2 regions of the Paenibacillus sp. YSY-4.3 genome follow, and region 2 is predicted to be linked to the other one. Evidence: riboswitches for the same ligand, from Rfam matches in the RefSeq annotation. Region 2 holds a riboswitch; the other holds the start of a gene.
What was found. A riboswitch is a leader RNA that binds a small molecule or an ion and turns the genes downstream of it on or off. The one in region 2 is predicted to bind cyclic di-AMP.
Positions count from the first base shown of each region.

Region 1: another riboswitch for cyclic di-AMP. It lies ahead of ACYUJT_RS09700 (APC family permease); the one in region 2 lies ahead of ACYUJT_RS17195 (TrkH family potassium uptake protein).

Region 1 covers NZ_BAABMC010000002.1:674,300-680,443, forward strand. The annotation lists gene ACYUJT_RS09695 (MFS transporter) at 1-223, shown strand, start outside; gene ACYUJT_RS09700 (APC family permease) at 247-2,067, opposite strand; cyclic di-AMP (ydaO/yuaA leader) riboswitch at 2,235-2,402, opposite strand; gene ACYUJT_RS09705 (hypothetical protein) at 2,785-2,982, shown strand; gene ACYUJT_RS09710 (SPFH domain-containing protein) at 3,807-4,820, opposite strand; gene ACYUJT_RS09715 (TPM domain-containing protein) at 4,842-5,633, opposite strand; gene ACYUJT_RS09720 (TFIIB-type zinc ribbon-containing protein) at 5,630-6,144, opposite strand, start outside.
Region 2 covers NZ_BAABMC010000005.1:94,833-100,976, reverse strand. The annotation lists gene ACYUJT_RS17195 (TrkH family potassium uptake protein) at 1-1,178, opposite strand, end outside; cyclic di-AMP (ydaO/yuaA leader) riboswitch at 1,239-1,402, opposite strand; gene ACYUJT_RS17190 (CPBP family intramembrane glutamic endopeptidase) at 1,677-3,398, shown strand; gene uvrC (excinuclease ABC subunit UvrC) at 3,370-5,271, opposite strand; gene trxA (thioredoxin) at 5,368-5,685, opposite strand; gene ACYUJT_RS17175 (YqzM family protein) at 5,942-6,097, shown strand.

The sequences.
Region 1 (6,144 bases), on a different contig from region 2:
GGTAAACGCCCTAATCGAACCTGTCATGATGTTCGGACACTCATTAGCGTTAGGGTTCGTCGCCTTAGCCTTCCCAGCCTGGGTCTCCATTACCTGGCTGCACTATCTTCTTGGCGTTTGTACGCTCGGCGTGAGCGCCTACTATCTGCTTGCTCTGCCCGCCCTCGTGCGCAAACGCTCCAAGCAGGAGCAGGAGCAAGATGCAGCAACATCTCATAGCTGATACGAACCGCCGCGCCTAGAGTATTATTTTTTCAAATGGTAAGGAACTGTCGTGATAATGACGTCCTTGCGATAAAGCAAGTAGGTGCGGATCATTAAGCTGGTTTGGTTATGCAGGAAGTTATGCCAGCCCTTCTTCGGAATGAATTGGGGAATGATGACCGTCACCTGGTAATTCTTCTCGCTCGCTTTCCGGTGCACCGTATCGATGAACTTGCCGAGCGGAGTGATAATGCTTCGATAGTGGGAATATAACACCACCAGCCGTACATCAGGTCTCCATTTATTCCACTTCTCCTCAAAGCGGGCAATATCTTCTCTCTCAAACGGAATATACACGGCAATAATCTGATCTGGTGACAAGGATTTGGCGTAATTCAAGGAATGGTCGACGACATGCGTAATCCCTGACACAGGCAAAATAATGACGTTCCCCGTAATCGGCACCGCCGGCTCGCAGGTCGTCAGCCGCAGCTGTTCGCCAACCGCTTCATAATGCTTCTTGATCCGATAAAACAGCCAAACGATCAACGGCAAAAAGATCAGTACCGGCCAGACCCGCGTAAATTTCGTCAGGAAGAACACCAACGAGACGGTTAAGGAAATCAAAGCGCCGATGGAGTTGATGATCAGCTTAGGCACCCAGCCCGTCGGCTTCTCACGAATCCATTTCATCATAATCCCCGTCTGCGATAGCGTAAACGGAATGAACACGCCGACCGCGTACAACGGGATCAGCTGCTCCGTCTGCCCTTGGAACGCGATAATCAGGATGATCGATAGCAACCCCAGACTGATGATGCCATTGGAGTAACCCAACCGGTCACCCCGTACCGTGAACATTCTTGGAATGAACCGGTCGTTAGCCAGGTTTACAGCCAGCAGCGGAAATGCCGAATAACCCGTATTAGCCGCCAATATCAGAATCAAGGCCGTCGTGCCTTGGATAAAATAGTACACGGCATTTCTGCCGAAGGTATGCTCGGCGATTTGCGAGACCACCGTCTTCTCCGGGGAAGGCACAATCCCGTAATAATAAGCCAGAAATACAATGCCCGAGAACAGGATCGCAAGCAAGATGCCCATCGCCATCAACGTCTTGGCTGCATTATTCGGCGCGGGATTCTTGAAGTTCGGAATCGCATTGGAGATCGCCTCCACCCCGGTCAAAGCCGAGCTTCCCGAGGCAAAAGCCCGTAACACCAAGAATAGCGTCATCCCCGCCACTGGCGTACCGACCGGTACATGTAAACTTGGCGAGACATGGCCCATCGCAATATCGTAAAGCCCTACGGCAATCAGAATGAATAAAGCGACAACGAATAAATACACAGGATAAGCTAGAATCGTCGCGGATTCAGTAATACCCCGCAAATTCAGCAAGGTCAGGAGAATGACAAAAATGACTGCGATGATGACTTTATGCTCGTGGAAGCTCGGAATGGCCGACGTGATCGCATCCGTACCCGCAGACACGCTGACGGCAACGGTTAGAATATAGTCGACCAGCAAGGAGCCTCCCGCAACCAGGCCGGGGAAAATCCCCAGGTTCTGCTTGGAAACCACATAAGCTCCCCCGCCTTGCGGGTAAGCAAAAATAATCTGCCGATAGGATAAAATAAGAGCGGTCAATAATACCAATACGCCGATCCCAATCGGAATCGAATACCAAAACGCCGCTGTGCTGACGGTCACCAGCACGAGCAAAATTTGCTCCGGCCCATAAGCCACGGACGATAAAGCATCGGAAGAAAGAATGGCCAGCGCCTTCTTCTTATTCAGCTTTTGCTCCCCTAATTCCGTCGATTTCAACGGCCGCCCAATCAACAGTCTTTTTACAGTCATCCTAATTTCCACCACCAGTTTGAGATATGGGACATTTTGTATCGTACCCTCTTGGTTTAACCATTATCCGTACAAACCGGCAATCCCTGTGACTCCATTAGCGCAAAAAAAGCCGCAGGAAAGTTGGCCTTTCCCGCGGCAGCTCAAAAAAACGTGGGCACGCGACAAATTCCTCTTTCGTAACGCTTACGAGGTTAGCTGACGGATTCGGGCCTGAAAGTAGCCCTACACTTGATATTACCTAGTTCAAATCAAGCGATTCACCCCTGGGACGGATACAAGCTCATCCCTTTGGTTCCCCCGTTCCTGACTGCAGAATTCAGCGATAAAGGATTATTCATTTCATAAACCAGTTCGTCATGAATGAAATCTTACTCCCAAAAAAAGTATCTGTAAACAAATAAAGAATTCGGATTTGACGCAAAAATAACCCCTTCTGTGCCAAGAGTACGCTTACATTACCCGCGCTCTTTGACTGGCTCGTTTTTTTTCTGCGTTTCGCATCGTGAGGTAGATTTCACGTAGACTAGGAGGAAGGAAGCTTACACACGGGTCTAAAGTATACCCCCAAAACCCTGAACCCGATTCATAAATGGGCCTATCAACCGTAGGAGAAAATGCCAAAACATAATAAACGATGCCAAGATCAGCACATCTCACTCTGAATTCAATGACGGCAAGAAATCGGTGCTGCTTATTTTCTCAACTGAAGAAGACATGGTGACGATTACCAAGCTGTACAAGGAGTATTTCAAAACGCAAAACTTGGATGATTCCGGTCAGACCATTGACGATAAGAACATTATTATTCAAGGCGATAATCCCGATAAAAATGAAAGCTGGTCCATGATTGGCGGACGATTGTCCTCGAGTGAAGGGGTCATTGAGCTAAACGTGACATGGACGGAATTGTAGGACGGTAAGTCAGATTAAAGGGGTCTATCAAGATTTTTGTGTAAACTCATTTCAAGTAATCTCCCGAGGGGGATTAGCCTGCTTAACGTAAATGGTTACCGATGCGTTCCGGGAAAAAGACGGAGAACTCCAGCGCATCTGTCCCCAGTTTTGGACTCGACCTAGTAATCGTCGTACGACGAGAAACCTAGTATTCAAGCAGTCAGTAATACGACGATGACTTTGGAAGAGGCTACGCTAACGGTTGTCATTGTGCTTAATCGTCCCTAAAAAAAGGGGGGGCTTTTCTAACGTTTGTATGAGCGCTTATTTGGACGAAATTGCCCCTCTGCCTACGAAAAAACGGAAATAGGCTCGCTGGCAACCGTTACATTTTGTTAAACCCCGTTTTTGCCCAAATAACGTCGCTCACAACCGTTAGAATTTGCCGCTCACAACCATCAGGATTTCCGCTCACTTCCACCCACAACCTCCTGGGCAGTAACCAGCTGATTTTCCTTAATGAAAGCCCGCAGTTGTTCTTTTTACCAAAGTCCCATGTGTTCTCCCAACCTTTCTATAACTTCCATTTTAATGGGTTTAGGAGTTTACACATTACAGACTCGATTAAAGCAAAATTACCCTATCGAGTAGACACTTTAAAAAAGTCTCTCGGTAGGGTAATATCTCTTTATTTAATCTGAGTACGTTTAATCCATATTTCTTCAACATTAGTTATGTTATTCTCTTGCAAATATAGCAATGTACTTTTCTCAATTTTTTCATAAACGCATGAGCCATCATCACTGTCCATCGTCTAATTCTTTGTATGCCATAAAAATTATTTAGTTCAGCTTCTGGCCGCAATTCGGGCAGAAGTTTGCACCTTCGTTCTTAGCGCCGCAGTTCGGGCAGAAGTTAGGGCGCTTGCCGCCTTCGGAGGAAGGAGCCGCCGGAGGCTGTTGGTTTTGCTGCTGGTGCTGATTCTGGCCTGGATTCTGGTTTTGATTCATGTTCATATTCATATTCTTCATCATTTCGTTCGCCATGGTCATGCCCATCATCATGCCCGCCATGTCCGAGGCCATGCCGCCGCCCTGTACTTTGCCGGAAGCGATGCCGTCCGTCATACTGACCTGCTGGTATTTCTGCAGATTGCCGATCATTTCATGGGATGCCGTCTTCGTGATCATGTCCTGAATTTCCTGAGGATAGTTGAAGCTCATCACCTGGAAGCCGGTAATCGTCATTCCGTTGCCCAGCATTTCCATATCCAGGTCTTCGCGAATACCTTTGGCAATTTCCGAGGCATTTGCCTGCAGATTGAACATGTCCTTGCCTTCCCGGCTAATCCATTTCATGAGCAGCTGATCCAGTACGGAAGTGATGCGGATTTTGACATCCTCCACGAGGTAGCTGCCTTTCATTCCGGCGATATTATCGATCAGCGACACGTAATCGCTGACTTTAAAGTGGAATGTTCCGTTGGCGCGAATCGGCATGCCGCCCGGCAGCTGAGGCGTCGGTATCAGAATCGGATTCTGTGTTCCCCATCTAACCGTAAATTCCTTCGTATTGACGAATAGAACCTCTACACGCATGCCGCTGTTGAAGCCGAATTTGAAGCCTTTTAACGTGGATAAGAAAGGGATGATCTCCGACTCGATGTTGTATGAGCCTTCATCCTTAAAAATCCCCTCGACCTTGCCATTATTCACGAAAATCGCGTCCTGGCCAGCGCGGATGATTAGTTTACTGCCTTTCTTGATCTCCCGGTTGCTCCACTTCCAGAAGATCATATCGTCTCTGAACTCTTCCCATTCTACGACGTTGGCGAATTGATTTCTTAAGAATCCCATCTTGCTCTCCCGTCCCTTCGATTAGAATTTCCCTCTGCTGCCGCTGTGCGAATGGCCGCCGCCGGTAATACCACCGCCACCGCCACCGCCGCGCGAACTGCTGCTCGTGCTCCGCTCGATCTTCCGCTTCGTAGTCGTCGTCCGCAGATAATTATCCTGTCGATCCACGACCCCTGAAGTGCTGGCATCCTCATAGGTGCGCTTGTTGACTGTGACGCGGCCGCCGGAGCGGTAAGTCATAATTCCCACGACGATCCCTCCGACGACTATGGCCGCAATCAGCTGAAAACCAGTGTTGAACAGCGGGTTGTCGGGGTTTACGCCCGGTTTAATGCCCATATATTTATGGGCGGTTTTAATATATTTTTCAAAAGCCAGCTTATAGTCTCCATTTGATAAATTCGGCGTAATTTTCTCGCGTATCCGATCGAGCCTGCCGTCATCCAGGTACTCCTCCGCCTTGTAGAACCCTGCCAAATAGACGTCCCGGTTCTGCATGTCCAGCGTCAGGATCACCGCGTTGCCATGGGGTTTATCGTAACCCGGGGCCTGCTCATCGTAAAAGTCCTCCGTCATTAGCACGACATCGACATTGTCCACATTGTTAGAAGTAATAATGATAATATCCGTTTCCCGCTTGGCTCCGTACTCATTCGCCATCGCATTCAGCTCTATATATTCCTCTTCGCTGAGCAGGTTTGCTTCGTCATAGATCAGCTTTTTCGCTTCCGCTGCCGCGGTCGTCCCATAGGGAATAGCGAGATATGCGGCGAGGAAAAATAGAACGGTTAATATCGCATAATGCTTTTTCACAGGAACCCTCCCCCCATCATCCAGGAGATCAGCTTCAGGGACAGCAGGGTTACGCCCGAAACGCCAGCAAACCAGGCGGTGACCTTTGCTTTGCTGAGCGGCGGCTTGCCGACCACCTTCCCTGTTTGGCCGTTCATCGCGAACAGATACTCCGACCGGTTATAGTCGTACTTCACCATCCATACCGGAATCAAGCAATAATCAGCCCGCTTCTGGGTCGTTTCAATCTGCTTATTGGTGAAGCTGACAGATGTATAGCCGGTCACAGCGGATGAAATGGAGGATTCGATATAGCTTTGGATCTTCTCCTTGGCCCGCGGAAGCAGCTCCCGATCATCATAGCTGTATTTATCCGCAATATAACCGGCAAGGTAGGGACTCTTGAAGCCCTTCAGCCGCTCGTACGGAAAAGGCTCCAGCTTATCCATCAGTTTATCGCTCATCTTCTCCGAAGCATCGACCGGCAAATTGACGTAATTCAGGCGGAGCTTGCGGTATATCGCAAAATGCT
Region 2 (6,144 bases):
AGGAAGCTCGCATCTTCGGTGGTCGACAGCACCATCGCTACTGCAATGATCAGGAACAGGGCGAGCATCGTAATCGTCACCGCCTTGAAAATCCGCTCTTGGGACAGGCGATAACGGAATAACACCAAATCATTGCGGCCGCGAATCATGGAGATGACCGCGCCTACCAAAATCATGAACGTCGTCGTTTTGATCCCGCCGCCCGTCGAGCCAGGAGATGCGCCGATGAACATCAGGATGATCATGAAGAACTGGGTGGCCTGGCGAAGTGCCCCGATATCTACCGAGTTCGCACCGGCCGTTCTAGAATTGACGGATTGGAAGAACGAGCCCCATATTTTCCCGCTCCAATCCAACGATCCCATCGTTCTCGCATTGGTAAATTCAAATATGAAGATCACGATAGCCCCGATGACAATAAGCGCCCCCGTCATGGACAGAACTACTTTGGAATGCAGCGACAGCTTACGGCTGCGGCGGAAGTCCGCGAGCTCGGACAGCACGATAAAGCCGAGGCCGCCCGATACGACCAGGAACATCGCTACGAAGTTAACGAGCGGATCGTCCACATACCCCGTCAGGCTTTGGAAATTTCCGAACAAATCGAAGCCAGCGTTGTTGAACAGAGAAACCGCATGAAAAATTCCATAGTAAGCGGCCCGTCCAAACGGCATGTCAAACGCCCAGCGAATCGCAAACAATACGGCAGCACTAGCCTCAATGATCAAGGAGTACATTAGCACCTTGCGAATGAGGCGGACGATGCCCTCCATCGTATTCTGATTCATCGCCTCCTGCAGCAGAAGGCGGTCCCGCAGCGAAATCCGCCGCTTGAACACAAGGGAGAAGAGAGTCGCCATCGTCATGAAACCGAGTCCCCCGATTTGAATAAGCGTAATAATCACGATTTGGCCGAATGTCGAAAAATAAGTTCCCGTATCACGTACGATAAGTCCGGTAACGCAAGTGGCAGAGGTCGCCGTAAACAACGCGTCTACGAAAGAAAGGGATTCCCCGGTCGTATTGGCGAGCGGCGTCATTAGTAGCAGCGCCCCGATCAAAATAATCGCTGCAAAACCGAGTACCAATATACGCGGTGGAGATAATTTAAACCATCGTGACGGCACCCTGCTCACCTCTTCTTGTCTTGATCTGCATATCTGAATATTAATACCCATTATTATGGACACTTTGGCAAAAGAAAAAAGCACTGGAAATCCAGAGCCCTTTCGGTTATGGTTCCTGCTGCAGTACGCCTACGAGGTTAGCTGACGGGTTCGGGCCTGCACAGCAGCCCTATTCACCTCCTGCGCCGGACTTTCGCGTCCGTGCAGGGCCTGAGAAATTCACCCCAAAAAATTGGTTCCCCCGTTTTCCACTGGAAATTCGGCTGATATTCTTTTCATATCTTTCATTTCATTTTCATCCCATCTCTATGAATTGGATTATAAGCTTAATTAACGTTCACTACAAAGCTTGATTTACCCGAAATACCATGAAAATAACCTTTGCCGCCTGAAACGGAGCTTGCCACCCTTCATTCTCTGAGTCATGCTGTATTTTTGCGGAATTATTGCCTGTTTACTACCCTTGCTCGTTCGCTTTCTGGCGATTGCTCAAGGCTTATGGTATCTTTACAATGATATCCATTTACACTATTGCAAAGGGGTTTTTGAATGTTATCAGTCTTTTCGTCTCCAGGGCGAGCGCCGAAGCGCAACACTCTTCGGGTGCTGGCCGCCGTAGGCTTCCTCATTTTTCTAGCCGTACAGATTCTGCCGATGGCCACGCCGGATTCGTTGCAGCAAATTCAGAAGACGATCACGAAGCAGCAGGCGAAGGAACTCGCTGCCGAATTTGCCGCCTCCACGCTGGAGCTGCCTGTATCATTGGACCATGCTATAGTTACATACGAATCTCGATCGGATATATATGGTTATTTGTCCCACGAAAATCTAATGAATGCTTATATGAAAAATTACGATGAGCAGTTTCCGCTTGAGGTGTTTCGCGTTCGTTTCGAACAACCCGGCGGTATCCTTAGCGCCTTAACTGTGGACGTTAACATGTATGGCGGCAATGTAGCCGGATTCGAACGCATTGAGACCTATAGCAGCGCCACCAGAGAGCTGCTTCAGAAGCAAGGCATAGAGGGCGGCAAGGGCTTGCTGGTAACGGAAGGTGGCCTGACGCCCGAAGACAAAGCTAGCCTTGCCGCTCCTTACCTTAAAGCGTTTAACTTTGATCCCGCTAAGCTGAAGATCGAGAGCGCAGAAAGCGAATCAGGGCTTATCTACGGGGTACCCGGTTTTGAAGCCGGCCTGTCCCGCGGGCTGATCGAATTCCGCTTCGAAGACGGAAGCGTCTCCTCCATGCAGGCTTACTTCGATCCTCCTGCCGGTCACCTGGACTATGTAAAAGGCCAAAAGAAGCTGGCCAACTGGTTCACCTGGGTCGGCTATGCCCTGTTCACCTTCGTGCTCGGTATTCTGGCGATCATCTACAGTGTGAAGACTAGACCGTTCTCTTCTTTCCTACGAGGCCTGGTTCTGTCCTCTGCTTACTTTGTTTTCTCGATGGTCGGAGCGGTTAACATGCTTCCGCTGCTGCAGAAGGACGGGCTCGGAACCGGCATTCTGATCATTGGCTTCATCGTGCAGGGCGCACTCACCCTGGTTATATCGGCCTCCATTTACTTCTCCCTGATCGGAGGAGACGGACTCTGGCGCAAGCAGGGGCTGAATCTATGGGCCAGAGCCAAAGAACCGGAATACGGACGGCATGTGCTGTTCTCAATGCAAAGCGCTTATTTGTGGGCCTTAGTCCTGCTCGGGGCGCAATCGGTCATTTTTTTCATCCTGGAGCGGACATTCGGCACCTGGTCAACGACTGACGCCTCCCAGTCGGCCTACAACATGATTTACCCCGTCCTATTCCCCCTGCTCGCCTGGGTCGCGGGAATCGGCGAGGAAGCGGTCTATCGCTTGTTCGGCATCCCTATGCTGAAGAAAATTTTCCGCAGTACATTTATAGCCAGCTTGATATCGTCGATGATTTGGGCGTTTGGACATTCCTTGTATCCGATATATCCCGTCTATTCGCGCCCGATCGAGCTGACGATTATCGGACTGTTGTTCAGCTTTGTTTTCCTGCACTACGGCTATATTACCGCCATGTTCACGCATGTCATCTTCAACAGCATTCTCATGTCGCTCAGCCTTATGATGATGGGCGGGACGCTGAACTGGACTGCAGGGATCGTTTACATCGCTCTACCGGCGATCGTAGCTTACGTCATTTACTTATTCAACCCACCGGGCCGGAGGGGAAGCATTCCGCCGGTACAACGCAAAGAAGAGGAGCCGCAGTTTACGACTCCTCATCCCGAAGGGCATTAATAATCTGATTGGCGAGCTTGTCGCCGATCGACAGAGGCCGAAAGTCTTCGACGGAGGCCTCTTTTATTTTTTTGAGCGAACCGAAGTGCTTCAGCAGCAGCTTGCGCCGCTTCTCCCCGATGCCTGGGATCGCGTCCAGCCGCGACGCCACCATTGACTTGGCCCGCTGCTCGCGGTGAAAAGTGATCGCGAAGCGGTGAACCTCCTCCTGAATGCGCTGCAGGAGATAGAACTCCTGACTGTCGCGCGGCAGATGAACCGGCTCCGGCGGATCTCCCACCATGAGCTGGGCGGTTCTATGCTTATCATCCTTAACGAGCCCGCATACAGGGATAAACAAACCCAGTTCGTTCTCCAGCACGTCCACTGCTGCTGAGATTTGACCCTTCCCGCCGTCCACGACGATCAGGTCAGGCTGCGGTAAATTCTCTTTAAGCACCCGCTCATAGCGGCGGCGAATCACTTCCCGCATCGTCTCGTAATCATCCGGCCCTTCTACAGTGCGGACTTTGTATTTCCGGTACTCTTTCTTCGCCGGCTTTCCATCGATGAACACGACCATGGCGGATACCGGGTTCGTTCCCTGAATGTTGGAGTTGTCGAACGCCTCAATGCGCGATAGCGACTCTAACCCGATAGCAGCGCCTAAATTTTCAGCTGCCTTCGAGGTACGCTCCTCGTTCCGCTCAATGAGCCGGAATTTCTCCTCTAGGGACACCCGGGCGTTCTCCTCGGCCATAGAAATCATTTGCCGCTTCAGTCCCCGCTGCGGCACCAGCGTCTTGACGCCAAGCCACTGCTGCAGCTCTGCTGATCCGCTGATCGCGTCTGCGGCTTCTTTGACATCCGCCTCCGTGCCGTCTGCGCCCGCTTCCGTGCCGGCTGGTTTCGCCGGAAGCAAGATCTCCTGGGGCAGTGCCGGGTTATCGCTGTAATACTGCGTCACGAATGACAGGAAATCCTGATAGGCTTCACCGTAGAACGGAAACGCGGAGGCATGCCGTTCGATCATTTTTCCCTGGCGCATATATAATATTTGCACGCACATCCAGCCTTTATCAACGGCATAACCGAACACATCACGGTCTTTGGCGTCAGCCATCGTAATTTTCTGCTTCTCCATCATCGCATCGATGCTCATGATTTGGTCGCGCAGCTCCTTGGCCCGTTCGAAATACAGATCTTCGGCCGCTTCCTGCATTTTGCGCTGCAGCTCTTTCTTGATCTCTTCGTGGCCGCCGCTTAGAAAGGAGTGGATCTCCTGCGTAATCTCATCGTATTTCTCCTGAGGCACCTCCTCCACACACGGCGCCATGCATTGGCCAATGTGGTAATAGAGGCAGACCTCTTTAGGCATGACGTTGCACTTGCGCAGCGGGTACATGCGGTCGAGCAGCTTCTTCGTCTGCTGGGCCGCATATCCGTTCGGATAAGGACCGAAATACTTCGCTTTATCCTTCAGCACCCGCCGGGTAACCTCAAGCCTCGGATGAGGTTCATTCGTGATCTTCAAATATGGAAACGTCTTGTCGTCCTTAAGCAGGACGTTATAACGCGGGTGATGCTGTTTGATTAAATTGCATTCCAAAATGAGTGCTTCCATGTTGCTGGCGGTTACGATATATTCAAAATCACGGATTTCAGAGACGAGCCGCTGGGTTTTACCGTCATGGCTGCCCGTAAAATAAGATCGTACGCGGTTCTTAAGCACCTTGGCTTTCCCGACGTAAATGATCGTTCCTTTGCTGTTCTTCATTAAATAGCAGCCAGGCAAATCCGGCAGCAGCGCCAGCTTGTGGCGGATATTCTCCAGCGCCTTCTCCTTGTCCTGTTCTTGTTCCTGCAGATGACTAACCGATTCATCCATACCCATGTTCCCCCCTCCCCATAATACTACACTAGGGTATGACATAGAAAACGCCCCCGGAGATTCCGGAGGCGTGAAAAGACATGATTCCCGCACCAATGCTTATTGATGCTTAGCGATAAGGCTCTTCAGAGCGTCTTTCGAGTTCAAACCGACCACTTTATCGACCGGTTGTCCGTCCTTGAAAAGAATGAGCGTCGGAATGCTCATCACGCCGAAGCGGGAAGCCGATTCTGGGTTATCGTCAACATTAACTTTTGCGATCTTGACGGAATCGCCTACTTCAGTTGCCAGATCCTCCAGAATAGGAGCGATCATTTTACAAGGACCGCACCAAGGAGCCCAGAAGTCAACCAGGACAGTTCCTGTGCTTTCCACTTCATTATTGAAAGTTTGATCGGATACGTTAACGATTGCCATATTAATCTCCTCCTTCATGTTAAGGGCACGTATAACATGTTATTTAAACATGGTTTGTGTCATACATATTGTATAATGCCGCTAAAAATTAGCGTCATTCAAAGTATACCACAAATATATAGCAAATGAAAAATCGTACTACCTGCTTGTTCTTTACAAACCGTTGAACGTTTGGTTATACTAATAATAACCCAAAACCGTTTTGTCTATGACGTATTTCATTGATAAATATAATTTTCGAGGAGGCCCCATCGCCATGGACGCAAATACGCACGTAAATGACCCGCGGGAGCATATCAACGAAGAGCCGCGCAACGATTTGTTTGACCTGATGAATGGCTTTTTTGGCATGCTGACGGTTATGGCCGTCATTTTCTTCGGTATGGTCATTTTTAAATTTCTAGCCAGCTAATGGTGATTGCATCATCATCGGCAGCACGGGTCTCCTGGCAGGCTTAT